3 regions of the Oceanobacillus sp. NCCP-135 genome follow, and region 2 is predicted to be linked to each of the others. Evidence: predicted binding sites of a transcription regulator. Region 2 holds the regulator's gene; each other region holds the start of a gene.

Region 1 (10,461 bases), on a different contig from region 2:
GATTTCAAGTAGGTTTTCCTCAGTCAGCTCATTGAAATTAATGATTGAATCAAAACGATTTAGGAATTCCGGTTTGAAATAGGCTGCAAGGTTTTCCAGTGTTGTTACAGATTCATGTGTTTCACTGTTAAATCCAACATTTATTGGTTTTACACCTGTACCGGCATTACTTGTCATGATAATCACCGTTTCCTTAAAGCTTACTGTTCGCCCATGAGAGTCTGTCAGATGTCCATCCTCCATAATTTGCAGGAACATGTTTTGTACATCCGGATGTGCTTTTTCAATTTCATCAAGCAGAATAATTGAGTATGGGTTATGGCGTACACGCTCTGTTAACTGACCTGCTTCCTCATGACCAACATATCCAGGAGGAGAACCAATTATTTTGGACACTGCATGTTTTTCCATATATTCACTCATATCCAAACGAATCATTGATTCACGAGAGCCAAATAACTCTTCCGCAAGTGCTTTCGTTAACTCTGTTTTACCAACACCGGTTGGTCCAACAAATAGGAAGGAACCAATTGGACGGTATTTTGATTTTAATCCTGCACGGCTGCGACGGATTGCTTTTGCAACTTTATCAACCGCCTGATCCTGGCCGATTACTTTTGCACTTAAACTTTCAGTGATATTTTTCATTTTTTGCTGTTCATCTGTTTGAAGTTTTGTTACTGGAATACCGGTTTTTTCTTCTACAAGCAATTGAATGTCAGAAATATCCACATCAATCACCTGTTCTTCCCCTTTTGCTGCTTCCAATTGTTTTTGCAGCTGGATCTCCTGATAGCGAAGATTTGCAGCTTTTTCATAATCCTCTTTTTCCGCAGCTGCCTCTTTATCCTTAATAATTTCTTCCAGTCGCTGATTAATGGAATTTGAATCTTTGACTGCATTGGCTAAATTCAAGCGTGAGCCAACTTCATCCATCAGATCAATTGCTTTATCCGGCAGGAATCTATCCTGGATATAGCGACTTGAAAGTGTTACAAAAGCTCGAATTGCCTCATCAGAGTATCGTACCTCATGGAATTTTTCATAACGATCCTTTATACCATTTAAAATTTGAATAGCTTCTTCAGCAGATGGCTCTTTTACGTGAATTGGCTGCAAACGTCTTTCAAGGGCAGCGTCCTTTTCAATTTGACGGTATTCTTTCAATGTTGTTGCACCAATTAATTGCAATTCGCCACGTGCGAGGGCTGGTTTTAAAATGTTTCCTGCATCCATCTGTGAGCTTTCTGCAGTTCCGGCACCAACCAACAGATGGATCTCGTCCACAAATAGAATAACATCCTGACGCTCCTGCAATTCTTGAATCAATTGTTTCATTCGTTCTTCAAATTGTCCGCGAATGCCTGTGTTCGCCACTAATGATGCGACATCCAGGAGATATAGTTCTTTGTTCATCAGTTTTGTCGGAACATCGCCTTCCGTTATTTTAACAGCTAGTCCTTCCGCAATTGCCGTTTTACCAACACCAGGTTCACCAATTAATACCGGATTGTTTTTGTTTCTTCTATTTAATGTTTCAATAACACGTTTTACTTCGTGATCACGGCCAATTACAGGATCGATTAATCCTGCTCTTGCAGCACCAGTAACATTTTTTGCTAATTGGTCGATCAAACCATTTCCATTGTTCCCTTGTTTTTGTTTTGTCTTGGTTGTTGCTTTATTGGATCCGTTACCTTCAAAAAAGTTATTTGCGAATGCTTCATTAGCATTTCCGAATGGTGAATTTGAGAAAAAGTCATTTGAATTCATCATTTTACCTTGGATTTCCCGAAAGCAATCATTACAAAGATGCATTTGAATCTTCTCATTATTCATTTGCATTGCCATATTAATATTGGCTGGATTTACTTTACAATGTTGACATTGCATTTTCCATTCCTCCTTGAATTTTTCAATTATATTAATCAATGTTTGACTTTGACTATCTTTGACCTTATGACTTTATTATACTCTGACCTTTTTTGACTTTCAAGTGTTTTGGGCTAAAAATTTTAAAAAAAGTTTATTTTTTATGTGGGGAATTGTGAACTTCGGCTTATTCATTGTGAACTTCGGCTTATTCATTGTGAACTTCAGCTTATTCATTGTGAACTTCAGCTTATTCATTGTGAACTTCAGCATTCAGTCAGATTACGCATAAAAAAAACAGTTGAAAGTCACTTAGACTCTCATCTGTTTATAATTTTATTTAGCAGCCAACTTTTCCTTATTACGCAGTTCCACACGCCTGATCTTTCCGGACGTCGTTTTCGGAAGCTCCTCCAAAAACTCAATTTTCCTTGGGTATTTATATGGTGCCGTTAATTTTTTGACATGATCCTGCAGTTCCTTGACCAAATCGGGATTTGTAGTATCTACACCATCACGAGCTACAATAAATGCTTTTACAATACTGCCACGCACTTCATCTGGACTTGCGACAACGGCACATTCTTGAACATAGGGATGTTTGACCAAAGCATCTTCTACTTCAAATGGTCCGATCGTATATCCGGAACTGATAATGATATCATCACTACGACCTTCAAACCAGAAGTAACCATCTTCATCCTTATATGCCTGATCACCTGTTACATAGTAATCGCCTCGCTGGGACATTTTCGTTCGCTCTATGTCTTTATAATACGCTTTGAACAATGCTGGACTGTCAAGTTTAAGTGCAATATCGCCTACTTCATTTACAGCCACTGGCTTTCCTGATTCATCGATAATCTCCACTTCATTTCCTGGCGTTGGTTTCCCCATGGAACCAGGCTTTACCTTCATCCCTTTCATGATCCCAAGCAATAATGTATTCTCAGTTTGACCATAGCCATCACGTACAGTAATATCGAAATACTTGCGGAATGTATCGATAACCTCTACATTCAATGGTTCCCCTGCAGAAACGGCACTATGAAGGGCTGGCAGCTGATAATCATCCAAATTATCCACCTTTGCCATAATCCGATATTCTGTTGGTGTACAGCATAATACATTAATTTCATAATTTTGTAGGAGGCTTAAATAGGTTTTCGGATCAAACTTCCCGTCATAAATAAATCCGGTTGCACCTGTACCAAGAACAGATAGGAATGGACTCCAAATCCATTTCTGCCAGCCAGGCCCAGCTGTTGCCCAGACTTTATCCCCTTCATTGATGCATAACCAATTTTCAGGTGCTGTCTGTAAATGGGCAAAGCCCCAGCCATGTGTATGTACAACACCCTTTGGATTTCCGGTAGTACCGGATGTATATGGCAAAAATGCAATATCGTCCCGTGTTGTTGCAACCACCTGCAGCTCTTCTGACGCATTCTCTTGCAAACGATCAAGAAATAGCCAGCCATCTGCAGGCTCGCCAACTACAAATTTCCTTAATTGATCATACTCTTTAATTTCCTTATATTGATCCACAAAAGGGAAATAACTAACAATACCACTGACTTCACCATGTGTTACCCGGTACTGCAAATCCCTTGTTTTCAGCATTTCCGAGCTTGGTATAATAATAATTCCCGTTTTTAATGCGGCCAGATACACCTCATACACATCGATCAATCTTGGTATCATGACGAGTATTTTATCGCCTCTTTTTAAACCATTTTCCAGGAAAGCGTTCCCGATCCTATTGACATTATTCAATAATTGTTCATATGTAATTTCCTTCGTATCCCCGGCTTCATTTTGCCAAATCAATGCTTTTCTCGAAGAATCTAATGCGTAACGTTCCATTTCCATTGCAATATTATAATCCTTCGGTGCAATTAAATCCTCTCTATTCATCACATCATCCCCTATAGCTAGTGTATTAATTTATTATAGCAAAGATTAAGAAAGTTTTAAATAAAAATCATTCAATGTATGTAAACTGACAAAAAGAGGCTGACCCAGGCTGCAATGCGCATACTGAGTAAACCTCTCATTTTCATTAAAATCCATATATTCCTTCTGGCAATGTGTCTTTTAAGACAAGGTCATCTAAACTCTTAAAGCTATATCCTTGTTTTTTCAATTCAGTAATTAGGTTCTGCAGTGCTTCTGCATTATCTGATGATACGGTGTGAAGCAATACAATTGCCCCTGGATGAACCTGTGCCATAATTTGATCAAATGCGTACTCCCAGCCTTTTTGTTTACTTGTTTCCCAGTCAATAAAAGCCAATGACCAAAATATGTGAATGAGTCCCAGGTCATTCGCCCATTTCAATGTTTGCTCATTAAAAATCCCTCTAGGTGGTCTTAAGTATTTCATTTCCTTTTGGCTTGATACCTCTGCCACTGCTTCTTCCAATGTTTCTAACTCTTTTTGCATGGCATCCTTTGAAAGTATCGAAAAATCAGGATGATGATAGGAATGATTTCCAATAATATGCCCTTCATCTGCCATTCTTCGTACAAGGTCAGGTTCACTATCGACATAATGACCTGTTACAAAAAAGGTTGCTGGCACCTCCTCTTTTTTTAAGACATCCAGAATATCTGCAGTATATCCTTGTTCATAGCCATTATCAAAGGTTAAATAAATATTTCTTTCACCTGAAAAATCAGCATAATAGGCACCATACGTATCCAATAGTTCCCGGTACTTACCTACATCTGGAATTTGATGATCCGCATTTTTCTTATATCCCCAGCCATAACCTCCGGAAGCCTCAGAATCTGTAATGCCAATAAAAAAGATAAGAAAAGCGATGATTGGTAAAGCTACAATTCTTGTCAGCATAACACCCCACCTTTTTTCTTACCTTTTCCTAAACAAGCCGAATTTATTCGGATTATAAAATAATCGCAGCAATCCATCCAAAGATAAATAATGGAATATTATAATGGATAAATGTTGGAACACATGTATCCCAAATGTGATTATGTTTTCCATCAGCATTCAGGCCAGATGTTGGCCCAAGTGTACTATCAGATGCTGGAGATCCGGCATCTCCCAATGCCCCTGATGTACCAATTAATGCAGCAGTTGCTAATGGAGAAAATCCTGCAGCTAAGCAAATAGGGACAAATAGGGCTGCAATAATCGGGATAGTACCAAACGAAGATCCAATCCCTAACGTAACGATTAACCCAACTAGTAGTAAGATAAATGCAATAATTGCTTGATTATCTCCCAATATTCCTGAAGATACTTCCACAAGTGCTTGAACTGCTCCAGTTTCTTTTAAAATATTTCCAAATCCAGATGCAACAAGCATTACAAACGCAATTGTTCCCATCATTCCGATGCCTTCAGAAACGATGTTGTCCCCTTTTTTAAACGGAACGACGAGGAACAGGAACATGATTACGAGTCCTGTCAGGGCACCTGCGATTAGATTTCCAGTAATTATTTGGACTATCAGTGCCGCTGCAATTGCAACAATTGTCAGCATATGCTTTTTATTAAATGTAACTTCTCCTGTTTGAGATGGAATTATTGCTGCTTCAGTGCCACCTGCTCCGGAAACAGCATCCCGATCCTTTCTATACGTGATAAATATAGCAATAAATAATCCTACAATCATTCCTGAACCAGGAATTAACATTGCCAAAGCAGTTTCTCCTGTAGTTATTGCTGCACCGTTTTCCTCCATACCTAACACAATTGTTTTGTGAAAAATAAGTCCAAAACCTGCTGGAATCATTACATACGGCGCTTTTAAACCAAATGTCAATGCTGTTGCAACAGCCCGGCGATCCATACGCATGTTATCAAAAAGCTTTAATAATGGCGGAATTAAAATTGGTATAAATGCAATATGCACAGGTACCAGATTCTGTGATAAAGATGCCACACCGGCAATTGCCAATAGCATCATTGTTTTCTTTCCTGTCAGTACACGAATTAAATAGTTTACTAGAATTGTGGTAATTCCCGTATAGCTAATTGATACGGCAAAAGCACCAAGCAAAATATAGCTTAACGCTGTATTCGCCTGACCTCCCATACCTGCAACCAACATATCAATGGAATCCACTAATGAAAGTCCTGCCAATAAACCAGCAGTAAGTGCTGCAGCAATAATTGCAATGATAACATTCACTCGTAATAAACTAAGAATTGTCATAACTAATACGGATATAACAACGACCCATTCCATTCTCATTTTCCCCTCTCTATATCTATTAATTATTATTATTAACTTTAATACTTTACTATGATAAAGTATTAAAGTGTAAAAATCAACCCTTTTTTAAATAAAAATAAAACCCTGCCGGTACAAACAGGGTTTTCACTTTTATGGATCTTTCACAAAGTACTGGAAAATTAATAGGTTTGTTTCTTTAAATACACATTGTACCGGTTCCGAATAAACCAACTGATCCAACTTTCCCCACAAAATGTGATTGAACCACTTTTATTTTAGATTAAACGAAAAGGATACATGATCCTGTATGGGAATCCAGGCTCCAATTCCTTGCTTTGTTACATTTTTAATAACAATTGACTTTTTAGAGCCTTTTAATTGGATGTACACCTCTCCAAAAGTAACCTGACCTTTTTCATTCACTGCTGGGGCAAACGCTTGTAAGGTAGCGGTTTTTTTTGCTGGAACATTATATGAATTATCTTTTTTTGTATTTTTTCCGATTACTGTTTGATACGAGAGAGGCAAATCGGTTTTAGTTTTTGATTTTAACAACATCATTTTTTTAATGTCATCAGGATTATTTATTTTATTCGTAAGTGCACCTCTGATTTCCTTTTCTTCTTGTTGATTGTAATTCATTTCCTGATTGCTTTCTCCACCCAAATTATTCAGTTCATTTAGATTGATTTGCTGATATTCCCAGTTAATTGTTGTTTCATCAGATTTATAATTTAGCGGCCAGCGCCCAATGTACACCATCCCCCTGTAACCAAATGCGATGGGTGATGGCTTGATGGATGTTTCATTTAAAAGTTTAATTAAATCGGGATTATCAATCGGCGTATCCATTGATTCCATTAGTTCCTTTGTTGTTTCACTTGGTTCAATAACCTCTTGATCCTCTGTTGAGTTTGGATACGTATTTTCTTTGGATATTGTCAATACATGGCTCGGGATTTCATATTCGCCCTTAGGCTTTTCCTTTTCTTCGCTGAGGCCATTTATCGGAAATAAGAAAATAAACACTAATACCATAAATGCTATGCTATAGATTCTTCTATTATTCATGTGTCCCATTCCTTTCCTTTTTCCATAGTTTTTTCGGACACAAGAATTTTATACCTGTATTTTTCTAAGGTGTATTTATTTACATACTTAATTCAATTGTTTCAATGCTTTCCTCAATTTTGATACTATCTTCAACTGAACGAATCATCGAACAGTTACGTCTGGATATTTCTAGGTTCTTAGATAATTTTTCCGGATCCAGATGATAGCCTTTAATCACATATTTTAAAGAAATGCGTTCGATTCGATTTGCTTCTTCAGCATTTCGCTCCACATCTGCATATATAATAAGATCCGCAACTTCTGTACGTTGTTTTTCCAGTATTTTCCGAAAAACAGACCCGCTACATCCCGCTATCGATGCTACCATTAGCTGAAAAGGACGGTATCCATGATCTTCATTTCCGGAAATCGATAATTCCCCATAGTCCAGATCAATACGCATCCCGTTTTCTTTTAAGTGAAATTCCATGATTAACCCCTCCATTTTTTAATTTACTACTTTTACTATTACCTATATTGAATTTAGTTAATCTACTTTTTGTATAATTGACCTATAATATAAAAAGACTTACATTTAGTTATAGAATAACACAAATGAGGGAATAAAATGGTTTCTGTTAAAACAAGGTTTTGGATTTTAATAGCACTTGTAACAATTTCAGGTTTCTCCCAAGGTATGCTTTTACCCTTACTGGCAATTATTTTAGAGCAAAATGGCATTTCTTCATCTGTAAATGGTCTTCATGCAACCGGATTGTATATTGGAGTACTTCTTGCTTCACCATTTATGGAAAAACCAATGCAGAAGTTTGGCTTTAAACCAATTATTGTCACTGGAGGATTGCTTGTCTTTATCTCTTTGGCTTTATTTCCATTTTGGGAAGCGCTTTGGTTTTGGTTTATCCTGAGAATGATGATCGGAATCGGGGATCAAATGCTGCATTTCGGTACGCAAACCTGGATTACTACAACAGCGACAAAAGAAACAAGGGGCAGAAGTATTGCTTATTATGGATTATTTTTCGGGTTGGGATTTGCACTAGGACCATTAATGACCAGACTTTTATCTATAAACGAAGCCCTCCCCTTCTTGTTGTCTGCCATTCTCAGTATGCTCGTATGGTCGACCATGCTATTTGTACGAAATAAATGGCCCCAGCAGGAAATGGATACCATTCATGCATCAAGCTCTATAGGGAGATTTGTACAAACAGGTAAAATTGCTTGGGTTGCTCTCCTTCCAGGCTTCGGTTATGGATTTTTAGAAGCATCCTTACATAGTATTTTCCCTATTTACGGGTTGAGAATCGGACATGATGTTGGTATTTTATCATTAATTATCCCCTGTTTTGCGGCAGGCAGTCTAATTACCCAATTGCCGCTCGGGATATTAAGTGATAGGGTTGGTCGGAAGCCTATTTTACTTTTTGTATTAACTGCCGGAATAGGCTGTTTTATTTTGGCAGCAATATTTGAGATCTCTGTGCTTGCATTATTTATCCTGTTTACTTTAGCCGGGATGTTTGTCGGGTCACTGTTTTCTCTCGGTATATCCTACATGACCGATTTACTCCCTAGCAATTTACTTCCTGCAGGCAATTTGATGGTTGGGATCACCTTCAGCATTGGAAGTATTAGCGGGCCATTTTTAGGCGGAATCTATATAGAAGCATTTCCCGGGATATCATTTTTCTATTTAATCGTTGCAGTGCTGGTAGTTATCGTGGGCGCTATCTTTTTTCAAAGTGGTAAGAGAGCTGTGCTTGAAGGATGAGCTAGCTCTTTCTAGATGAAAAACCTGCTTTCCGGGCGATATCTGCGATCTCCGGGCGATATCCTCGATCTCCGGGCGATATCCGCACGCTCCCGGCGATATTCTCGCGCTCCCGGCGATATCTTGCGGTCTCCAGGCGATATTCCCGATCTCCGGGCGATATCTCCGATCTCCCGGCGATATTCTCGCGCTCCCGGCGATATCCTCGATCTCCGGGCGATATCCGCACGCTCCCGGCGATATTCTCGCGCTCCCGGCGATATCTTGCGGTCTCCGGGCGATATCTGCGCTCTCCCGGCGATATCTCGCGCTCTCCGGGCGATATCTCACGGTCTCCAGGCGATATCCCCGATCTCCAGGCGATATCCCCGATCTCCGGGCGATATCCGCACGCTCCCGGCGATATTCTCGCGCTCCCGGCGATATTCTCGCTCTCCGGGCGATATCTGCGGTCTCCAGGCGATATTCTTCACCCGAACAACAAAAGACACTCCGAATCTACGAGGAGTGTCCTTTTCCTATAAAAATCTGCTATAACGTTCTTCCAGCCTATCCTGCATAAATCCAATCACAATACAGATCGGCCAATAGATAAATGCAACTAGTACATACATCGTCATGGCATCGAATTCTCTTCCAGCCACAATTTGTGTTTTTTGGAAAAGCTCCGGAACAGTAATTACCGCTGCCAGTGACGTCGCTTTGACAATATCCATAAATACATTCGTTAATGGTGGTATGGCAATTCTTGTTGCTTGTGGTAAAATTATCTTTCTCAAGGTGATCCAATATTTTAAATTTAATGCTTTAGCTGATTCCCATTGACCACGATCAATACTATTCAGTGATGATCGATCTATTTCAGCAATATATGCTGCGCTGTTTAGGCCAAAACCAAGGATTGCTGCAACCAATGCTGAGAATTCAATTCCGACATAAGGAAGTCCAAAGTATAATATGAATAGAAATACAAGCATTGGTGTTCCTCGCATGAATGATATATAAATGCGAGCCGGCCACCTTAAAATAAGTTTTTTCGAGCCTCTTGCCAAAGCTAATAATAAACCTAATACTAATCCGATTACCATACCAGCTATTGAAACAAGGAGTGTCATCGGCAACCCGCCAAGGACAAATGGCAGACTTTCAATAGCCAGCTCCATATCAAATAACCCACCAAAATCAAAACCATTAAAGTTCATCATGTATAACTCCTTATAGAGGTTGTTCAAAAAGTCCGATAAAAATGACACTTCAGGATGAGGGATCTTCGACTAAGGATCGACACGTCCTGGAGATGCACTAAAGCTCGTCCCACTGAAAGCTATGGGACTATGCTAAAGTTCGCCTACCGGAAACCATGGAGCTGCGCTAAAGCTCGTCCCACCGAAAGCCTTTGTGTCGTACTTCGAAGCGACCACATCACACAAAAAGCTCATTCGCTTGCTTTTGTGTTCCTTGTAAAAGAAAAACACTTTTTCTGCGCACTAGAACATTTGCTCACTTATTAATTGCATACGTTCTGGTACGGGA
Region 2 (10,461 bases):
TTAAACTGTGCTTTAATTGATTCTTTTGTAAAGTCATCCAAATGAATCAGCTTATCTGCAAAAACCTGCAGGACTTCTGGCACCTGTTCTTCACGTAGCACAACCATAGAATCCTCATCAAATGTAATCTCTTTATTAAAGAACATCTCTGTTAATTCGACAATCTCTGCACCATATCTCATTTGTTCCCGGTACAGGGCAATGACGTTTTCTGCCCAATTCCTTTGTTCCTCATCCATATTCTCTGGTAGTTTACCCGCTTCAATTAAGTGCGGCATTGCTAGATCAATAACCTTCTCAAGCTCAGAAGCTTTAATATACTCATTGTTCATCCACTTAAGCTTATGGCGATCAAAAATTGCCGCTGAAGTTGAAAGACGTTCAGGATCAAATATCTCAATTAATGTCTTTTTATCAAAGATTTCTTCTTCCCCAACTGGAGACCAGCCAAGTAACGTAATAAAATTAAATAGCGCCTCAGGTAGATAACCTAAGTTACGATATTGCTCAATAAATTGTAAAATATGCTGATCACGCTTACTTAGTTTCTTGCGTTCTTCATTTAAAATTAATGTCATATGACCAAAGGTAGGTACTTCCCAGTCAAATGCATTATAGACCATCATTTGTTTTGGTGTATTTGAAATATGCTCTTCTCCACGCAGAACATGACTGATTTGCATCATATGATCATCAATCGCCACTGCAAAATTATAGGTCGGGATACCGTTTTTCTTTACAATCACCCAGTCGCCAAAGTCACTTGATTCAAAGCTGATTTTCCCACGTACCAGATCATCAAATGTATAGGTATGATTTTCAGGGACACGTAAGCGAATACTAGGTTTACGTCCTTCTGCTTCGAATGCAGCGATTTGTTCAGAAGTCAGATTACGATGGGCTCCCGAATATTTTGGAACTTGTCCGTTCGCACGCTGCTCCTCGCGTTCTGCTTCTAATTCCTCTTCTGTCACATAGCATTTGTAGGCAAGATTTCTTTCAAGCAATTCTTCAACATACTTATTGTAGATTTCAAGCCGTTCTGTTTGGCGATACGGACCATACTGTCCACCAACATCTGCACCTTCATCCCACTCGATACCAAGCCAGTTTAAAAATGTAAGCTGACTTTCTTCGCCGCCTTCCACATTTCGTTTGTCATCGGTATCCTCAATACGAATAATAAATTTACCATCGAAATGCTTTGCATATAAATAATTAAATAATGCCGTCCTTGCGTTCCCAATGTGCAAATGACCTGTTGGGCTAGGTGCATATCTTACACGGACTTCTTTCGTCATAATATGAGCTCCTCTCTAGCTTTTAACATATCTATTCAGTGTTTTTTCTTTTATCCCTCATGTAACAAAAAGTGATAACTTATTTCGTTATCACTTTTTACTATATCCTCTATAAGTTATACCCTTTTTATTGTGCTTTTTCAAGTAATTTTGGTTTTGCGAAAATCATTCTGCCTGCCGAGGTTTGCAATACACTCGTAATTAACACTTCAATTGTTTTGCCGATATAATCTCTGCCTTCTTCTACCACAATCATTGTACCATCATCTAAATAAGCAATACCCTGATTATGCTCTTTTCCATCCTTGATTACCTGTACCATTAATTCTTCTCCGGGTAAAACAACAGGTTTTACTGCGTTTGCCAGATCATTAATGTTCAACACACTGACCCCTTGCAGATCACAAACCTTATTTAAATTAAAATCATTCGTAACAACAATACCATTAATTACTTTGGCTAATTTAATCAGCTTACTATCAACTTCATGAATTTCCTCAAAATCGCCTTCGTAAATTTCTACTTTAACAGGTAGTTCCTTCTGAATACGATTTAGCACATCCAGTCCCCGGCGACCTCTATTACGTTTTAAAGCATCTGATGAATCAGCAATATGCTGCAATTCTCCTAAGACAAACTGCGGAATAACCAGTGTTCCTTCCAGAAAATTAGTCTGGCATATATCCGCAATTCGTCCATCAATAATAACACTCGTATCCAATATTTTCGCCTTCGGTTGGCTTTGTTCCGGATCTTCTGCTGCAACTTTTCGTTTATCCCGGTCCTTTTTATTTATATTTAAAAAATTACTGAATTCTTCTCTACGTCTAAAACCAACTTGAAATCCAAAGTAACCTAATAAAATCATAATAAAAAGTGGTAATAGCTGTGAAACAATTTCGATATTAATATCCTGCAGTGGCATATTAATAAAATAGGCGATTACTAGTCCAACAATTAAACCGATACTCCCAAAGAATAAATCCATAGCTGGTAATCTTATAAGTGCTTCTTCCACCCATCGTAAGAATCCAACAATATAATCTGCCAGCCAATAAGTAAAAATAAAAAATATAATTACCCCAATTAATAAGCCTAAATACGGGGATGCTACCCATTTTGCATCAGTAAAATCTAATAAATTTATAATATCTGGTACATATAAATACCCAATGGTACCACCCAAAATAAGAAAAAATAAATGTACAATCTTTTTTAGCACCACTGTCACCTCCTAACCTTTATTATTACCTTTTAAAACCAAAAATAATCCCATAAAAATAAGAAATAGACTATGATTTCAAATAAAGCATAGCATAGCTACAGGAAACATTCAATTCGTAAAACATATCATTCTACCATAATCGTTTTTGAATATCAAATAAAGCTGCCCGATTTATTATCTTTTTAGCCCTGCATCCAATGCTTCCTGTACTGTATTCACACCGATAACCTGAATGCTTTTCGGAACCTGCCAGCCATCCAAGTTTTTCTCTGGACAAATAACCCGTTTAAATCCAAGCTTAGCTGCTTCCTGTACACGTTGTTCAATCCGGGATACCCGTCTGATCTCCCCCGTTAAACCCACTTCACCTACGAAAATATCATCAGGCTTCGTTGGCTGATTACGAAAGCTTGAAGCAATGCTTACGGCTATCGCTAAATCAATTGCTGGTTCATCAAGCTTCACACCACCCGCAACCTTAATGTAAGCATCCTGATTTTGTAGCATTAATCCTACCCTTTTTTCCAGCACTGCCATTAGTAATGGCACACGATTCGCATCAATCCCTGTAGCCATCCTCCGCGGATTCCCGAAGCTGGATGGTGAAATTAATGCTTGAATCTCTACAAGCACAGGCCTTGTACCTTCCATTGATGCAACAACAGTAGAGCCTGCAGCCCCCTGTGAGCGTTCCTCTAAAAATATCTCGGAAGGGTTCAATACTTCACGAAGTCCCTCTTCCTTCATTTCGAAAATACCCATTTCGTTCGTGCTGCCAAACCGGTTCTTTACACCACGTAGAATACGATAAGTATGATGTCTTTCCCCTTCGAAATAGAGCACCGCATCCACCATATGCTCTAGAAGTCTCGGACCAGCAATCGCTCCCTCTTTCGTTACATGACCCACAATGAAGATCGGAATTCCATTTGTTTTGGCTATTTTCATCAGTTCACTCGTACATTCCCTAACCTGTGACACACTTCCTGGAGCACTGGAAACCTCCTCACGAAAAATGGTCTGAATCGAATCAATGACAACAAATGATGGTCGAACTTCTTCAATTTGCTTGGCAATATCGAATAAATTGGTTTCCGACAAAACATATAATAAATCAGCTTTTACCCCAAGCCTATCTGCTCTAAGCTTTGTTTGACGGGTAGATTCCTCCCCTGAAATATACAGAACTGGCAGTTGTTTTTCAGCTAATTGGGAGGATATTTGCAGGAGTAAGGTTGATTTACCAATACCGGGATCTCCACCAATTAAAACGAGTGACCCAGGGACAATTCCACCACCAAGTACACGATTAAACTCCTTCATCGAGGTCGTTACACGTGGTTCTTTCTGTGATTCAATGGATGTGATTTTTTCCGGCTTTCCGGCTGATTTTGAACCCACATTAAATGTATGCTTGTTCCGTACATTCAATGCTTCGATTTCTTCGACTAATGTATTCCATTGATTGCAGCCCGGACATTTTCCCATCCATTTAGCAGATTCGTATCCACATTCTTGGCACACATACTTCGTTTTACGTTTTGCCACATTTCTCTATCCCTTCTTTATATCTCTATTATATACGATTTTGAAGCGTTAAAAGTTACAGGACTCTATCAATTTGCTTAAAATATTTCCATATTCATGCCACAATTACATATTGCCATGATAAGGGGTTTTTAAATTTTTTGAAAAAAGCTAGAAGATTGGTCTCTTCTAGCTTTTAAGCAGAAATATTCAGTAATATCCACTTTTCTATGAAAGTACAATAAACTCTCCCTTATTATTAAGCCCAACTTTTACTTTTTGGCCTTTTGCAATGGTCTCTTTAAGCATTTCCTCTGACAATAAATCTTCTATATTTTTCTGAATGGATCTTCTTAATGGGCGTGCCCCGTATTCCGGATCAAATCCTTCATTCGCAATCTTTTCAATGGCTTTGTCGGTTAATGATAATTCGATTTCCTGATCCCTTAATCTGCGTTTTAACTGTTCAATCATCAGAACAACAATATCCTTCATATGTTTCTTCTCAAGTGAATGGAAAACAATTGTCTCATCAATCCGGTTTAAAAACTCCGGACGGAATGCCTTTTTCAGTTCATCCATCACTTTTTTCTTCATGTCACTATATTCCTGACCTTCTTCATCAAGATTGAACCCAACGAATTTATTACGTTTTAACTCACTTGCTCCAACGTTTGATGTCATGATCATTACGGTATTTCGGAAATCTACCACACGACCTTTGGAGTCTGTTAACCTGCCATCCTCCAATACTTGCAGCAAAATATTAAATACTTCTGGATGTGCTTTTTCAACTTCGTCAAGTAATACAACCGAATAAGGCTTTGTGCGTACCTTTTCCGTAAGCTGGCCACCTTCTTCATATCCCACATAACCTGGAGGTGAACCAACAAGGCGCGATGTAGCATGCTTCTCCATATATTCAGACATATCAATCCGGATCATGGCATCCTCATCACCAAACATTACTTCTGCCAGCGCACGGGCAAGCTCTGTTTTACCGACACCTGTTGGACCAAGGAAAATGAAAGAGCCGATTGGACGCTTAGGATCCTTTAATCCAGCGCGGGCTCTACGAATCGCCTTAGATACTGCATTAACAGCCTCTTCCTGACCAATTAGCCGATGATGCAAAGTCTCTTCCATGTTTAACAACCGATCACTTTCATCCTTTGTAAGCTTGGAGACTGGTACCCCGGTCCAAATAGAAACAACACTGGCAATATCCTCCACCGTTACTTCTGAATCCGTTTGACCCTGCTTTTCCTTCCAATCATTTTTTGTTTCTTCTAATTCCTCACGCAGACGCTGCTCCGAATCACGCAAAGAAGCTGCTTTTTCAAATTCCTGACTTTGTACTGCTGCATCTTTTTCTTTACGCACTTCTTCCAGTTTTTGTTCCAGTTCTTTCAGGTTTGGTGGAACAGTGTAGGAACGCAAGCGAACCTTTGACCCTGCTTCATCAATGAGATCAATTGCTTTATCTGGCAGAAAACGATCTGTAATATAGCGGTTGGAAAGATTAGTTGCCGCTTCAATAGCATCGTCTGTAATTGTTACACGATGATGTGCCTCATAACGATCACGCAAACCATTTAGAATTTGGATCGTTTCCTCCAGTGTTGGTTCATCTACTTGAATTGGCTGAAATCTGCGTTCGAGTGCTGCATCCTTTTCAATATATTTACGATATTCATCTAATGTAGTTGCCCCGATACATTGCAACTCACCACGGGAAAGAGATGGTTTTAAAATATTTGATGCATCAATCGCTCCTTCTGCACCACCGGCACCAATTAATGTATGCAATTCATCAATAAACAGAATAATATTACCCGCCTGGCGAATTTCCTCCATCACTTTTTTGAGGCGGTCTTCAAATTCCCCGCGGTATTTAGTGCCTGCAACTACTGTTCCCATATCAAGTGTCATCACACGTTTATCTCGTAATGTTTCCGGAACCTCGTTATTAATAATTTGCTGCGCCAATCCTTCTGCAACAGCTGTTTTACCAACACCTGGCTCCCCAATTAAAACTGGGTTATTCTTTCTGCGTCTACTTAACACTTGAATAACCCGTTCAATTTCCTTACTGCGGCCAATAACTGGATCGATATTTCCTTCTTTTGCACTGACAGTTAAATCTCTTGCCAAAGAATCAAGTGTCGGTGTATTTGCACTTGTCTGTTGTCCACGACCCTGCCTGCCAGCCTGTGATTCATTACTGCCTAAAAGTTGCAGCACCTGCTGTCTGGCTTTATTTAAACTAACTCCAAGATTATTTAAGACACGTGCAGCAACACCTTCGCCCTCACGAATTAACCCGAGTAAAATATGCTCTGTACCAACATAAGAGTGGCCAAGCTTTCTTGCTTCATCCTGGGATAATTCAACCACCTTCTTAGCACGCGGTGTATAATGAATGGATTGCATTGGCTGTTTACCTACACCGATAAGTTTCTCAACTTCCTCTTGGATTTTTGGTACCTCAAGACCTAAAGACTGCAATGCTTTGGCAGCAATTCCTTCTCCCTCACGTACAAGTCCCAATAGAATATGCTCCGTACCAATATTATTATGGCCTAATCGGACTGCTTCCTCTTGTGATAATGCCAACACCTTTTGTGCTCTTTCTGTAAAACGTCCAAACATCATAAAGAATTTCCTCCTATCTATTTCTCCAATTGTAATCGTTCCCGTATTAAAGTCGCACGAAGCATATCGCGTTCGTTTGCTGTTAATGTTTTCTTTGCATATTGCTGCAAGAATCCTGGCTGTGTAAGAACCATCAGTTCATTAAGTATATTTCGAGAAGTATTTTTAATGAGTCCCAGATCAATTCCTAACCGGACATTGGATAAACACCTCGCAGCTTCTTTTGATTCAATGATCCGGCTATATTCCAAAACACCATAGGAACGAAAAATTCGATCCTCTAACGTTGTACTCGATTGCTCCATTAAATAAGTTCGTGCTTTTCTTTCATGACCAATTAATTGTCTAACAACACTTTCTAAATCGTCTATTATATCCTCTTCAGACTTTCCAAGTGTAATTTGATTTGAGATTTGAAAAATACTACCCAATGCTTCGCTACCTTCTCCATAAATACCACGAACAACAAGTCCTAATTGGTTAATAGCAGGAATCATTCGATTGATTTGTTTCGTCATTGCAAGTGCTGGGAGATGCATCATAACCGAGGCGCGCATGCCTGTACCAACATTCGTTGGACAACTCGTTAAATATCCTCTTGTTTCATCAAAAGCATAATTAATTTTCTCCTCTAACCAATCATCAAACTCAAATGCTTTTTTTAATGCCTTACTTAATTGAAATCCAGGAAAATATAGTTGAATACGAATATGGTCCTCCTCATTAATCATGACAGACACCTGTTCATTTTTTGATATCAGTGTTGCTGCCGCTTGTGCATGCTTCGCTAAATGCGGACTGATCAAGTGCTTCTCAACTAAAACTCGTTTTTCAACTGTCGTTAATTCACTAATGGGAATAAATGCAAAATCCTTATAATCATGGAATGACCGATGTTCATATTCTTTCTTAAAAAAGGCACGAATTTCTTCCAGTTTTTCCAGATCAGCCAATATCGGATAAGAAACCTCCGAGAAGTTCCTGGCAAGACGTATTCGACTACTTAAAACAATATCACTGTCTGGTCCTTCCTCACGCATCCATGGACTTATCGCTTCATTCATAAAGTGCTGTAATGTCATGAATTATCACCCGCTTCCAAATCTCCCTTTCGATTTTCCAATTCCTTTATTTTATCTCTTACCTGTGCTGCTTTTTCAAAGGCTTCCGATTCAATTAAACGTTGCAACTGAACTTTGTAATCTTCCAGTTGTTTCCTTTCATGCAAAATTCCGCCTTTACGTTTAGGAATTTTACCAAAATGTTTGGTATTTCCCGAATGTACTCGGCGAAATATCGGATCAAGTCGTTCGGAAAATGTTTCATAACAAGAAGCACAACCAAATTTACCAACCCGTTTAAATTCTGAAAATGTCATTTCGCATTTTGGACATTGAAGCTCATGTACTTGTTTAAATGTATTATCATGATGACTTCCCACTTTTGCAGAATCAAAGCTAAATAGTCCTGAGAGCAAATTATGAAGAGAGTATCCTTCCTCCGGATACATCATATAGCCTTTTTCCTTTGCACAAACCTCACAAACATGAACTTCCGCTTTGTTACCATTAATTACTTGGGTAAAATGAAGTGTAGCTGGCCGCTCTTGGCATTCTTGACATTTCATTTTGTTTTACCCCCTTTATTTGTTTAGATATTTTAGGGCTGTTAGCATCGCTGTTAATATGCGTGCACGAACCTCATCACGGAGTGGAAGCTGAAACGCTAACGTATTCCTGCCAATTGCACTTAGAATTATCTTCGCTTCTCGTTCGGTAATAATTTCTTCTTCCAAAAGCCGCTCAAGTACATCAATGGATGCTTGCTGGGTCACTTTAGGGTTTACCATTCGGATAATCTCATCAATGAGCTCAGATTTATCCTGATATATGACACGCATGATTCGAATATACCCACCACCACCACGTTTGCTTTCTACTATATACCCCTTTTCCACAGTAAACCTTGTGTTAATCACATAATTAATTTGTGAGGGAACACACTGAAATTGATCAGCTATTTCACTACGCTTAATTTCGATTACATTTTGACCTTTAGCTTGTAAAATCTTTTTTAAATATTTTTCAATTACATCTGAAATATTACTCAAGGAGTCACCTCCCCTTTATGTTATAAGCCTTTGACTTTGACTATCTTTGACTTTATTTTTATTATACTTCAATTTATGTAAGATGCAAACAAGTTGGTCAGATAAATATATTTTAGACAAAAAATAGAAAAAAAAAACATGGTAAAAATCTAACTTTATAGATTTGATGGACAATAGCATAAGAGCACCGGTTTAGCAACGTACGAATTGGAGCAATCCGGAACTGCATTATGTTCGTCCCACCAAAAGACTCGCAATGAGATGCACTCCAGAGTATAAAGTGAAACTTCATTCAGTGAGGGTTTCCCTTCCTCCCCCACCTTCACGTTTGGGATTTCTCACGCTTGGAGGTGGGGGTATTACAGCCCGTTAATGCGTGATAAAATTTACTAAACTTTCCCCTTTAAGGACGAAAGCAAGTTCATTTAAAAGGAATCACGGTGAGGTACGAGCCGATGTTGACTTTCACCACAAGGATATTAGTGCGACTAAGCCACTGTTTGCCGATCAGCAAGCCTTCTATATCATAGTGGAGGATTGTGAAGTCTAAGACTGCGGTTACTTGCCCTACCAAAAGATCTGCTAGTCGCTTTAGCGCTGGATCTGAAGCTGGAAGTAGCTAATCAAGAACCTAAGTTATCCATCGCATTTGAATGTTGAAGTTTCCTAGGGAGGAAGAAAGCCTGATGATAAGCCAAGCTTTTCATACGGTTTTTCACACAGTTATAATTCGGAAATATTCTTTACATGATCAATTCTAGAAATTTCCCCAAACAAAGATACACGATCCAAATCTTTCTTTCGCTCAATTTTAATAAAAATATTTCGTACGTTATTTTCTACTTTTATAATTTCGACTTTTTTTATAGTTAAATGATACGCTTCAAAAATTGCTACTATATTATTAATTTTCAGCTCTGGTAATGCAACAATTTCTATTACATTGTTCGTAATTCTCCCCCTGGTAAACAGTTTTTCAAAATTATTAAGAAAAATTAAGCTTAGCAAGATGACTAATGTTGTAAAAACTGCTGCTGCATACATTCCTGCACCAACAACTAATCCAATTCCAGCAACGGTCCAGATAGAAGCAGCGGTAGTCAAGCCACGAATTGTTCCACCGTAAACAATGATCGTACCAGCACCAAGAAAGCCTATCCCACTAATTACATATGATGGTATTCTAGCAGGATCAAAACGAACATTATCATATGTTTCAATAAATGTCTCAAATCCATATAATGACATCAGTATCATTAAGCAAGCTCCAACACCAACAAGAATGTGTGTACGAAAACCAGCTGAGTGATTTTTTAATTCACGTTCAAAGCCAATTAATCCTGATAAGATTAGAGCAATCAGCACACGAGTCATAATTATAAAAAAATCATCCCCAATGAATTGATCAAAAAAAGCACCCATTTCCCACACCTCCTTTTTAGTCTATATTTTCCTATATTACAGCAGATTCAAAAAAAATTATAGTAAAAGTGATTTCACTACTCTATTTATATATATGAAATACCTTTTTAATTATAAATGATATAAGTTTTTTATCCTATGTACTGCATCCACCTCACAACTTTAAACTTAAATAGCAGGATTTCACCTGTAAAATATCAAAAGGTAACTATATAAGTTTA
Region 3 (10,461 bases), on a different contig from region 2:
TGTAAATACCCATTCAGATATTTAACTAATAATGGATCTGCCTTTTCAAGTGTTCTCAGCAATCCATCTATACTCTTATCACCACGATAGCGATTGGGATGGATAATAAGTAAAAATATTGCAACCGCTATAACTGCTCCAATTAACAAGCTCAGGATCGGCACAACTTTTTCCATATTCGCCTCAAGGTTTTCTCCCCGCTCAGCCAACTCACGTTCTTCCGCTAAAATCTCTTCTTCCATCATCTTATCCTTATCCAGCTCCATAGCATCGAGTTGTTCTGCCGGAAAGATATAACGAATCATGGAGGTTTCATCAGCATTCAACACTGTATTTGTATATTGAATACCGTTTTTTATTGCCGTAATTTTTCCAGTTTCAGCTTCATGCAAAAAATAATGTGTTTGATCCGTTACATTTTGCGCCGGTGAATGGATGGAAATTTCCACATTATTTAAATCCGTTTCATTGGAATCATCAAAAAAGGAGTACTCCAGCTCTGCGATGTCTGCGTATTTATTCACAGAGCCTTTCACCTGATAGCTATACAATACCTGCTTCGTTTCATCGGTTGAATCAGAAAAAATCTTGAATGCTCCATCTTCTTCCTCGACCTGCAGAGAGTCAAGACTTTCTGTTGAAGTAGTTGGATCATTATCTTTTGTAAGATATGCATTAAAATTAGACACATCTGATTCAATCGAACGGGTCATTCCTTCAAATGAACCATTAAACGTATATGTAAAAAGCTCCCGAACATGGATAACTCCATCCTCAGCAATACGAGCATCAATGGTTACATTATCGATTGAAAATGAATCCTCTTCTGAACAGGATGTTATAACGAATAATAAAAATAGCAATATAATTGCGGTTAGAAATTTTTTCATGGTTACAGACCTCCTACATGTAGTACGGCTAAAAGTACATAATAGTTTCACAATCTAAGCTAAAAGACAAAGAAACTGCAATGAGGGGGAATTCGACTGTCTCTTCTCCTTCTTCACTTACTAAAACAAAAGCTGAGAAACCCTCTCAGCTTAAGACTGTGCTTTATGTAAAATCTCCAGTACATTTCTTAAATCTTCAACAGCTATTTGACCCGGTGCAGATGCTTCTTTCCCGATCCCAAATGTTGCTGCAGAACCAAAGATTTCTCCAGCAATTCGACTGATAACACCCAAGTCTCCCATTGCCATTGTTATAATCGGGCGATTTGCGTAGTTGGTACGCATAATGTCCGTAGCCGCTAATAATGTAAGAACATCTTCTGCATTTCTTGGCATTACAGCGATTTTTGGAATATGTGCTCCTAAATTTTGCATTTTCTTCAGTCTTTCAACAATGTCTTCTTTTGGCGGTGTTTTCTCAAAGTCATGATTAGACATAATGACATAAACATTATTGTCCTTTGCTAGTTGCATTAGACTTTTTAAATTTTCCTTCTGCGAATACAGTTCGATATCCACAAGATCCAGTAAATTTGATTGTATGGCAGTTGAAAGCAGCTCATAATAATACTGATCTGTGATCTGTTTATTTCCGCCCTCTCTATGGCTTCTGAACGTGAAAAGAATTGGAATTTCTTCTAGCTGATTACTTATTTTTAAAAGTAGTCTTTTGGTTGCTTCCAAATTCTTTACATCATCAAAAACATCTGCACGCCACTCGACAATATCTGGCTTTACTGTTTTTATTTCCTCGATTTCGTTCATTAACTCTATTTCGTTTCTTCCCATTAACGGAACAATAACCTTTGGAGTTCCATCGCCTATTTTAATATTTTTCACCTGAATCATGTTCATTGCAGTAACCCTCCTTTACAGGTAGTATTTCTTTTATACTATTATACTTTCCATCTTCCAAAAAGAAAAAAATAGGCTTATACTAATTCTTATTACTAGATCGAAAAGAGGATAAATAAAATGATGAATGAAAAGAAAAGCATTGTCTTAATTGGTTTTATGGGTGTGGGAAAAACCACAATCGGCACGTGCCTTGCAAAAAAAATGAACAGAAAATTTATTGATATTGATGAAGAAATCGAAAAAGAATATACTATGCCAACATCAGCTATTTTTAAAAAATATGGAGAAAAGGTCTTTCGCAAAAAAGAGAAAGAGATGATCGAACACTTTTCCAAGCAAAAGCATAAAGTCATTTCTGTTGGTGGAGGAGCGTTTTTACAACCGGAGATTCGTGATATCTGCATAACAGAATGTATTGTGGTTTTTTTGGATTTATCCTGGGATGCTTGGAAAGAAAGAATCGATTTACTAATTGAAAGTCGTCCGGTCTTACAAGGAAAAACGATCGAAGAAATAAAGGAACTTTATTATCATAGACAACCTATTTATAAAGCGCATCACTTAAAAGTTCAAACAGATAATGTAAAGCCCGAGGAATTAGCAGATTCCATTGCTGATGCCTTGCAAAAGAAGTGGGAACTTAATCAGTAGATTACTCGTAGTAGAAAGCAAGGGGGAATTTTCCCTTGTTTTTTCCCTAAACAACAGCTAGCTTATTTTTTAAAAAGACTTGTATAAATGCTGTCTAAGCGTTATAATAGCCTTTGTGATTAAAATAATTATAAAATGCGCCCATAGCTCAGTTGGATAGAGCACTGGTTTCCGGTACCAGGTTTGTCGGGGGTTCGAATCCCTCTGGGCGCGCTCAAACAACAAGGCAGGGTAACTAGCGAAAAGTTTATCCCCTGTCTTTTTTTTAGGTTTATTTTTCCTGTAAATGGGAAAAATAAGTAGTATGTTTTAACTAAAAAATTTGCCGAACGTTTTCGTTTGACCTTCATTGACCTTTTAGTTATGATAAAAATAGATCCAATACATATGGATGAACGTATTGAAATAAAGGAGGAATTTTAAACATGAATTTAATACCCACAGTTATTGAACAGACAAACCGTGGAGAGCGCGCCTATGACATTTACTCACGTTTACTGAAAGACCGCATCATTATGCTGGGAAGTGCGATTGACGATAATGTAGCAAACTCAATTGTTGCACAGTTATTATTCCTTGAAGCAGAAGATCCGGAAAAAGATATATCATTGTACATCAACTCACCAGGTGGATCCATTACTGCTGGCATGGCTATTTTTGACACAATGCAGTTTATTAAAGCTGATGTATCAACCATTTGTACTGGGATGGCAGCATCTATGGGAGCGTTTTTGCTAGCTGCTGGAGAAAAGGGAAAACGTTTCGCACTACCAAATAGTGAGGTGATGATTCATCAGCCATTAGGTGGAGCCCAAGGACAAGCAACCGATATTGAAATCCATACTCGACGGATTATTGAAATAAAGAAAAAAATGAATCAGATCCTTTCTGAACGAACAGGTCAACCAATGGAAGTCATTGAACGTGATACAGAACGTGATAACTTCATGACTGCTGAAAAATCTGTTGAATACGGAATAATTGATAGAATCCTTGAAAGAAATTCTAATAAATAAAATAAACTCCCTTTCATAAGAAATGAAAGGGAGTTTATTATGGTTTTGAAACAAATGTAGTTAAGTGATTTATTGCTACTTCTTCATCTGGACCTTCCGCAATTAATGTAACAACTTCTCCCCGAGTTATCGCCAAACTCATTAATCCCATAATACTTTTTGCATTGACTCTTTTCCCATCTTTTTCAAGAAATAAATGTGCGGAATAGCGATTTGCCTCCTGAACAAATTGTGCTGCTGGTCTAGCTTGTAACCCTGTATCTAGTTCAATTTTGACGGACTTTTCAACCAAATCATTCATCCTCCCCAATTTAAGTAAACGCTACCATTCACTAGTATGATCGACAACAATACCTGTTTCTAAGTTCAGCTATTGCTGCCGAAATAATCTATCATAAAAATAGTTCATTAATTCACATAATTATTATATCATGGATCTAGTTCGAAATAAATAATTTTACAATATATTACTTCTCTTGTAATGCACCACGACGTTTGATTTTTTCAGCAAAATCATCTATCTTTTTCAGTCGGTGATTCACACCGGATTTGGAAATCTTCCCACTGGATACCAATTCCCCTAACTCTTTTAAAGAAACATCCTGATGCTGTACACGTAACTTTGCTATTTCCTGCAATTTTTCCGGAAGCTGATCAAGCCCAACTGTTTGCTCAATCAAATTGATATTTTCAATTTGGCGAAAAGCAGCTCCAATTGTTTTATTTAAATTTGCAGTTTCACAATTCACCAGTCGATTAACAGAATTACGCATGTCCCGAATAATTCGTACATCTTCAAATTTAAATAACGCATTATGTGCACCTATGATGCTAAGAAATTCAGTAATTTTTTCCGCTTCTTTTATATAGACAATGTACCCATTTTTACGTTCTAAAGTGCGTGCACGAAGCTCAAACTTATTTAATAAATCACATAATTCTTTATTATGTTCATGGTAATAGTTGGAAATTTCTAAATGATAGGATGAGGTTTCCGGATTATTAATCGATCCACCAGCTAAAAATGCTCCACGTAAGTATGATTTATTACAGCATTTTTTTGCTACATACTTCTGAGAAATTGTTCGATTAAATTTATAGGGTTCTTCTAAAATATCCAATTTAGATAAAAGATTACCGACATCTTCTTTCAATCGAACAATATACACATTATTTTTCTTCAATTTCATTTTCTTACGGACAAGCAAATCAACTGGAAAAGGATAAATCGATTTGATCAATGTATAAATTCTACGTGCAATGGCTGCATTTTCTGTCTGGACATCCAATACATAATCCTGTTTTGATAAGGAAATAGCTCCATTCATTCTAATTAATGCAGCTATTTCAGCTTCTATACAGCAATCATCTAATTCAATCCCCGTTAATTCCTTTTTTATTTCTGAAGCAAAGGACATTCATTTTCCCTCCTTTACTGTATTTTTCGTTAAACTAACCAATCTTTTCTATGGAACGAGGAAACTTAAACTCAATCTTTAAGAAAAACGCTAAAGCGTCTTTCTAGAGGTCAGAGGTTAGACTGGAAGAAATCGGCAAAAGAGCCGATTTCGTTTCTACTTTCTTACCATTCACGGAACGTAAACATCTTTAATTAGTTTTCAAAAGGGAATAAAGTAATTTGGCAATTTTATTCGTGTCATGCCTTATTGTGGATTGTGAGTGATCGATTATATCTCCTTCAATAATTTCGAGTTCCATTTCCAATAAGCGTTCTGTATCATAAATTACCGGCTCCGCATTTTCTTCTGCATATACTGCTCGTAATGATTTTTTAATTGGCTCATTATGCACAACGATACCGTCAATACAGCCATCGCCAATATGATGACTAATCGCTTTAACATGATCTGAGGCTGTATAACCGGTTGTTTCTCCTGCTTGTGTCATTACATTACAAACATAAATGACCTTGCCTTTGGATTCCTTAATAGCAACATCTATTTTAGGTATAATAAGATTTGGTAATATACTTGTATATAAGCTTCCTGGAGCTACGACAATTAAATCGGCTTTTTCAATCGCCCTGACAGCATTTGGCAAAGGCGAAACTGGCTGCGGACTTAGGAATACACGCTCTATTTGTTTATTCGAAAGTGGGATATTGGATTCACCAGATCTAATGGTTCCATCCACCATTTTTGCATGTAATGACATATTCTCATTTGATATGGGGTATATTTTCCCCTTTACATTTAATACACGTGAAATTTCTTTGATGCCTGTATAAAAATCACCCGTAATCGATGTCATGGCTGCAAGCAATAGATTCCCCAATGAATGCCCTGATAACCCATTACCAACAGCAAAACGATGTTGAAAAAGCTCGATCAGCATCGGCTCTGCATCAGATAGTGCTGCAATCACATTACGAATATCTCCTGGTGCAGGTATTGCCATTTCACTCCTGAGTCTTCCAGTACTTCCACCATCATCAGCCACGGTCACTAGTGCCGTTAAATGAATTGGCAGGTTTTTTAACCCCCGTAAAAGAACTGGCATTCCGGTTCCACCGCCGATAACGACGACACGTGGCTGCTTTTCTTGATTCATAATTAATGTCCCTTTCTTTTATCAATATCACGATGTGTAATATGGGTTGTATAACCAGTTGATAATTGTTTTCCAAAATACTCGGCAAGTGCTACTGAACGATGCTGACCACCTGTACATCCAATTGCTACTACTAGCTGTGATTTGCCCTCTTTTTTATATTGCGGGAGCATAAATTGTAATAGGTCAAGTACTTTTTCATTAAACTTTTCAGTATCAGACCATTTAAAAACATAAGAAGCTACGTCTTTATTTAAGCCAGTTAACGGCTGTAAATGTGTAACATAATGAGGGTTTGGCAAAAAACGAACGTCAAATACCAAATCTGCATCTATTGGCAAGCCATATTTGAAGCCAAATGAAACCATATGCACGGAAAAAATTTCCTGTTTTTCCTCGGTATAAATCTTCAATATTTTTTCACGTAATTCCTTCGGTTTTAAGCTGGTGGTGTCAATAATGCGTTGCGCTCTTCCACGAAGCTCATCAAGAATTTCTCTTTCCTGCTGAATACCATTTAGAGGTAAGCCACCGACAGCCAATGGATGTGACCGTCTTGTTTCTTTATATCTGCTGACAAGCTGCTCATCCTTTGCATCTAGAAAAAGCATATGCTCCTCTAACCATTCTTCTTTTCCTAGAATATCCAGTGCTTCAAACAATGAATCAAAAAATTCACGTCCGCGCAAATCCATAACAAGTGCCACTTTACGAATATTATTCGTGGAATCTTTCATAAGCTCCAGAAATTTAGGAAGTAACGTTGGTGGTAAATTATCTACACAGTAATATCCCAAATCTTCAAAGCTTTGAACAGCAACTGTCTTCCCCGCTCCGGACATACCTGTGATCACTACCAATTTTGTTTCCTGTTCCTTGCTTCTCATTTTTACTCCCCCTTAAAATTGCCGTTTTACAATGCGGATGAATCTAATCTTGACTCAAGCAGTTCATATTCCTCCGTATAGGAAAAAGCTCCATATACAGCTTTGGAAGACATGATATGCTCAAAGATTTCTCTATCCCCTTCCGCCATAGGCAAATGTTTAATTTTTTCAAGAGGAATCCATTCTAATTCGCCCTCTTTACAGTAATCGGTAAGTTTTCCTTCAAATGTTTTACAAATAAATGTAAACATCATCCATTCCTGAACAATGCGATTATTTTTATAGATAGAAAATGTAAATGTTCCTGCTATTTCCGGATCCTGCAGCCTTAATGCTGTTTCTTCCCAATATTCTCGGACAACTGATTCTTTAATGGATTCTCCCTGTTCCATTTTTCCACCAGGAATTGCATACCAGCCTCTGCGCGGTTTCTTTAATAATAATACATGGTTATTATCTATTACTATGCAGTTTGTTACTCGCTGCATACCTCATTCACCCCGATCATCTTTAGCGAACAAAAATATAAACATTATAACCATTATATTAGAAAACCCGGCATTCGCCAAACTTTCTGAGCGGTGCCTTACTATAGGCAAAAATACCTTTCATCTGTGACCTGAATTTGCCTAAAGGTTTACTTATATACTTATGCAGAATCTATTATCTTTACTGCCAATAAAAATTCGTCAGCGATTTTCGTATTATTACCTCGACAAATTAGGACAAGATCTATCCAAAAAAAGGCACAGGCGCCATGCACCTGTGCAAGAAACTAATTTATCTATTAAAAGGGGGTCAATTAGTTATTTATATTGTACCCCAAAAATGTTGCGAGCGTGTTACAACAGCGTTAAAAAGCAATTACTAAAGTAAAAATAACTTTATATTTATTATGAATTTGTTGCTTTTAATTTTTCTGTTAATGCTTCAACATATTTAATTGCTTCTTCTGCTGCAATGCTTCCGTCACCGGTAGCTGTCACAATTTGTCGAAGTGTTTTTTCACGAATATCACCTGCTGCAAAAATCCCTGGAATATTCGTTGCCATATTTTCATTTGTCGGAATATACCCTTCTTCATTTGTAATCCCAAGTGATTTGAAAGGTTCACTCAATGGTACCATACCAATATAAACAAATACGCCATCTATCGGATGATTATATTCTTCACCGGTTTTGTTATTCTTAAGTGAAACACTGCTCACTTTTCCATCAGGACCATTGATTTGTTCTACCACGGTATCCCAGATAAACTCAATTTTATCATTATCAAATGCTCGTTCCTGAATGATTTTTTGTGCACGTAATTCGTCACGGCGATGGACAATGGTTACTTTGTCGGCAAAACGCGTTAAATAAATACCCTCTTCAACAGCAGAGTCCCCTCCACCGATTACTACTAGATGTTTATTTTTAAAAAATGCACCATCACAAACAGCACAATACGATACACCACGACCGCCGAGTTCTTCTTCACCCTGAATTCCAAGTTTTTTATACTGAGCACCTGTTGTAATGATAAGTGATCTAGTTTTATATTCTTTACTTCCGGCAATAACTGTTTTATAATCGCCGTTATCAATCACTTCTTTAATATCACCATAGGCATATTCAGCACCAAATTTCTTCGCATGCTCAAACATTTTATTGGATAAATCCGGTCCTAAAATATGGTCATATCCAGGATAGTTCTCCACATCTTCTGTATTTGCCATTTGACCTCCAGGGATTCCACGTTCAATCATTAACGTATCTAAATTAGCACGGGAAGCATAAACTGCTGCCGTCATCCCCGCTGGTCCAGCACCTGCAATAATTACATCAAACAATCTCTCTTCGGACATTTGAATCGCCCCTTCTACTTTATTATGCCATAATCAGCTTAAAATAATTAATCCGTTTCGTCTAATATTATGCTTATAAGAAAAACGCAAACGTATCATTCCGGATGCCAGAGGTCAGAAATCGGATTGGTAGAAACCGGCGAAAGACCCGATTTCGTTGCTATTTTATTCTCTTTTTACCAAGGTCTTTCTTCTTTTTCCAGCATAGGATGCTTTCTACAGCCTTCCTCCCATATCGCAAGTGCTTTAGAAGGCTCACCACTCTGATATGCCGCAATGCTATACCATCTGAAATAGGAGGGATGACTTTTTACAATTCCTTTATTTAGTAACTGGAATCGGCTATAAGCTTCTTTATAATAAGCCGTTCTTGCCATTGTGACAGCAATTCGTAATTTTTGCTGTTCATGAATCGGGTATACATTTAGTAATGCCTGAATACTTTTTTCATATTCCTGTTCTTGATCTAATTGATAATAGAATAGCGCTAAATTTGTATGACTGTATAGAGAGTTAGGGTCTTCATCTAAAATATCCAGCTCCATTTCAACTGCTTTCTTTTCATGTCCTGAACAGAATAATGCATGTGTATAATCATGCTTCGCCATATGATGCTCTGGGAAAACGATCATCATCTCTTCAAGGAGGGGTATCGCTTTTTCCCATTCCATGTTTTCCATATGATAGAATACTGTTTCCTGATAAATAAGAAGCTCATCTTCATCCTCGAGATCCCAATCAGCTTCGTCGTCTTCATCAATATCAATCAAATCTAATAAGCTTTCTGCTTCCTCGGTAAAATCACCATCTGACTCGTTATCAAGATATGTTAATGCATACTTTCTGGCATCATGTAATAAGCCTAAATGCGCATAATTATTCGCTAATAGGTAATAGCAATCTACATATTCTGTTGATTGTAATACTTCCATCAGCAATTGATTGGCTGTATGATATGCTCCAATTTCCGTATATATAATTGACATTTGACACTGATATAATGGGTCATTCGGTTTCTCTTCTGTCGCTTTTTTTAACCATTTTAATGCAATGTCAAACTTTCTTTTTTGAAAAGCTTCTACACCCTTTGTAAAGTAAAAATCACCTTCGGGAATAAAAGGGATAATATTATTTAGTTTACCATTTGCTTTTAAATTTTCCTGTTGCATGCATATCCCCCTAAAATTCGCTACATCCGAACAAATTATATCATATTCATTTGGGGAATAATATAGTATTTTTACTTATATGAAAAGAGCTATTTTCAAACAGGTGTCACTGCATCATGCAGCAATTGATCTAATTCAGCTATATAGGTTGCTTTTTGTTCATCCGTCCATTGCAAAGCTTTTGCCATATAATTAATCACATCTTCTTTATGTTCTCTTACCCAATTGATCTCAAAAAATAATGCTCCAGTTCTTCTAACAAAGAAATCTGCTGGTTTGTATGCAAGTTCATATTCCAAAGCGTAAAGAAGCTCCGCAAAAACGACTAGATCCATATTTTCTTTTTGAGCATCAGCCTGCATAGTTTGATATTTTTCAAAAATGATATCCACATTTGCTCCATACCTTTGAACTAGTCTCAATGCAGTTTCCTCATCCATACCGAAAGCTTTTGCTTCATTCACTTTTCGAATCTTAAATTGTTTAAATCCCTTTGAACCACCAACCTCACC

The links. Region 2 encodes CtsR, which represses protease genes until heat stress. Its sites were predicted from a motif close to ATGGTCAATAAAGGTCAAACA; they were not measured.
Region 1: the regulator CtsR is predicted to act here: its motif matches at 1,973-1,993, upstream of AC6HVZ_RS11305 (ATP-dependent Clp protease ATP-binding subunit).
Region 3: the regulator CtsR is predicted to act here: its motif matches at 2,796-2,816, upstream of clpP (ATP-dependent Clp endopeptidase proteolytic subunit ClpP).

What each region holds. Positions count from the first base shown of each region.
Region 1 is NZ_BAAKSZ010000014.1:37,811-48,271, forward strand. It holds gene AC6HVZ_RS11305 (ATP-dependent Clp protease ATP-binding subunit) at 1-1,893, opposite strand, end outside; gene mbcS (acyl-CoA synthetase MbcS) at 2,209-3,789, opposite strand; gene pdaA (delta-lactam-biosynthetic de-N-acetylase) at 3,935-4,729, opposite strand; gene AC6HVZ_RS11320 (Na+/H+ antiporter family protein) at 4,782-6,092, opposite strand; gene AC6HVZ_RS11325 (YfkD family protein) at 6,351-7,151, opposite strand; gene AC6HVZ_RS11330 (OsmC family protein) at 7,231-7,623, opposite strand; gene AC6HVZ_RS11335 (MFS transporter) at 7,762-8,928, shown strand; gene AC6HVZ_RS11340 (hypothetical protein) at 8,851-9,258, opposite strand; gene AC6HVZ_RS11345 (hypothetical protein) at 9,255-9,419, opposite strand; gene AC6HVZ_RS11350 (amino acid ABC transporter permease) at 9,447-10,130, opposite strand.
Region 2 is NZ_BAAKSZ010000018.1:70,538-80,998, forward strand. It holds gene gltX (glutamate--tRNA ligase) at 1-1,301, opposite strand, end outside; gene AC6HVZ_RS13335 (PIN/TRAM domain-containing protein) at 1,429-2,523, opposite strand; gene radA (DNA repair protein RadA) at 2,701-4,074, opposite strand; gene clpC (ATP-dependent protease ATP-binding subunit ClpC) at 4,282-6,708, opposite strand; gene mcsB (protein-arginine kinase McsB) at 6,726-7,790, opposite strand; gene mcsA (protein-arginine kinase activator protein McsA) at 7,787-8,335, opposite strand; gene AC6HVZ_RS13360 (CtsR family transcriptional regulator) at 8,351-8,818, opposite strand; gene AC6HVZ_RS13365 (MgtC/SapB family protein) at 9,542-10,240, opposite strand.
Region 3 is NZ_BAAKSZ010000006.1:4,344-14,804, forward strand. It holds gene AC6HVZ_RS05855 (DUF2207 domain-containing protein) at 1-890, opposite strand, end outside; gene aroD (type I 3-dehydroquinate dehydratase) at 1,041-1,805, opposite strand; gene AC6HVZ_RS05865 (shikimate kinase) at 1,926-2,459, shown strand; tRNA gene AC6HVZ_RS05870 (tRNA-Arg) at 2,597-2,672, shown strand; gene clpP (ATP-dependent Clp endopeptidase proteolytic subunit ClpP) at 2,885-3,475, shown strand; gene AC6HVZ_RS05880 (HPr family phosphocarrier protein) at 3,513-3,767, opposite strand; gene whiA (DNA-binding protein WhiA) at 3,943-4,893, opposite strand; gene AC6HVZ_RS05890 (gluconeogenesis factor YvcK family protein) at 5,084-6,046, opposite strand; gene rapZ (RNase adapter RapZ) at 6,049-6,933, opposite strand; gene AC6HVZ_RS05900 (8-oxo-dGTP diphosphatase) at 6,960-7,421, opposite strand; gene trxB (thioredoxin-disulfide reductase) at 7,827-8,780, opposite strand; gene AC6HVZ_RS05910 (tetratricopeptide repeat protein) at 8,957-9,949, opposite strand; gene AC6HVZ_RS05915 (glycerol-3-phosphate dehydrogenase/oxidase) at 10,045-10,461, opposite strand, start outside.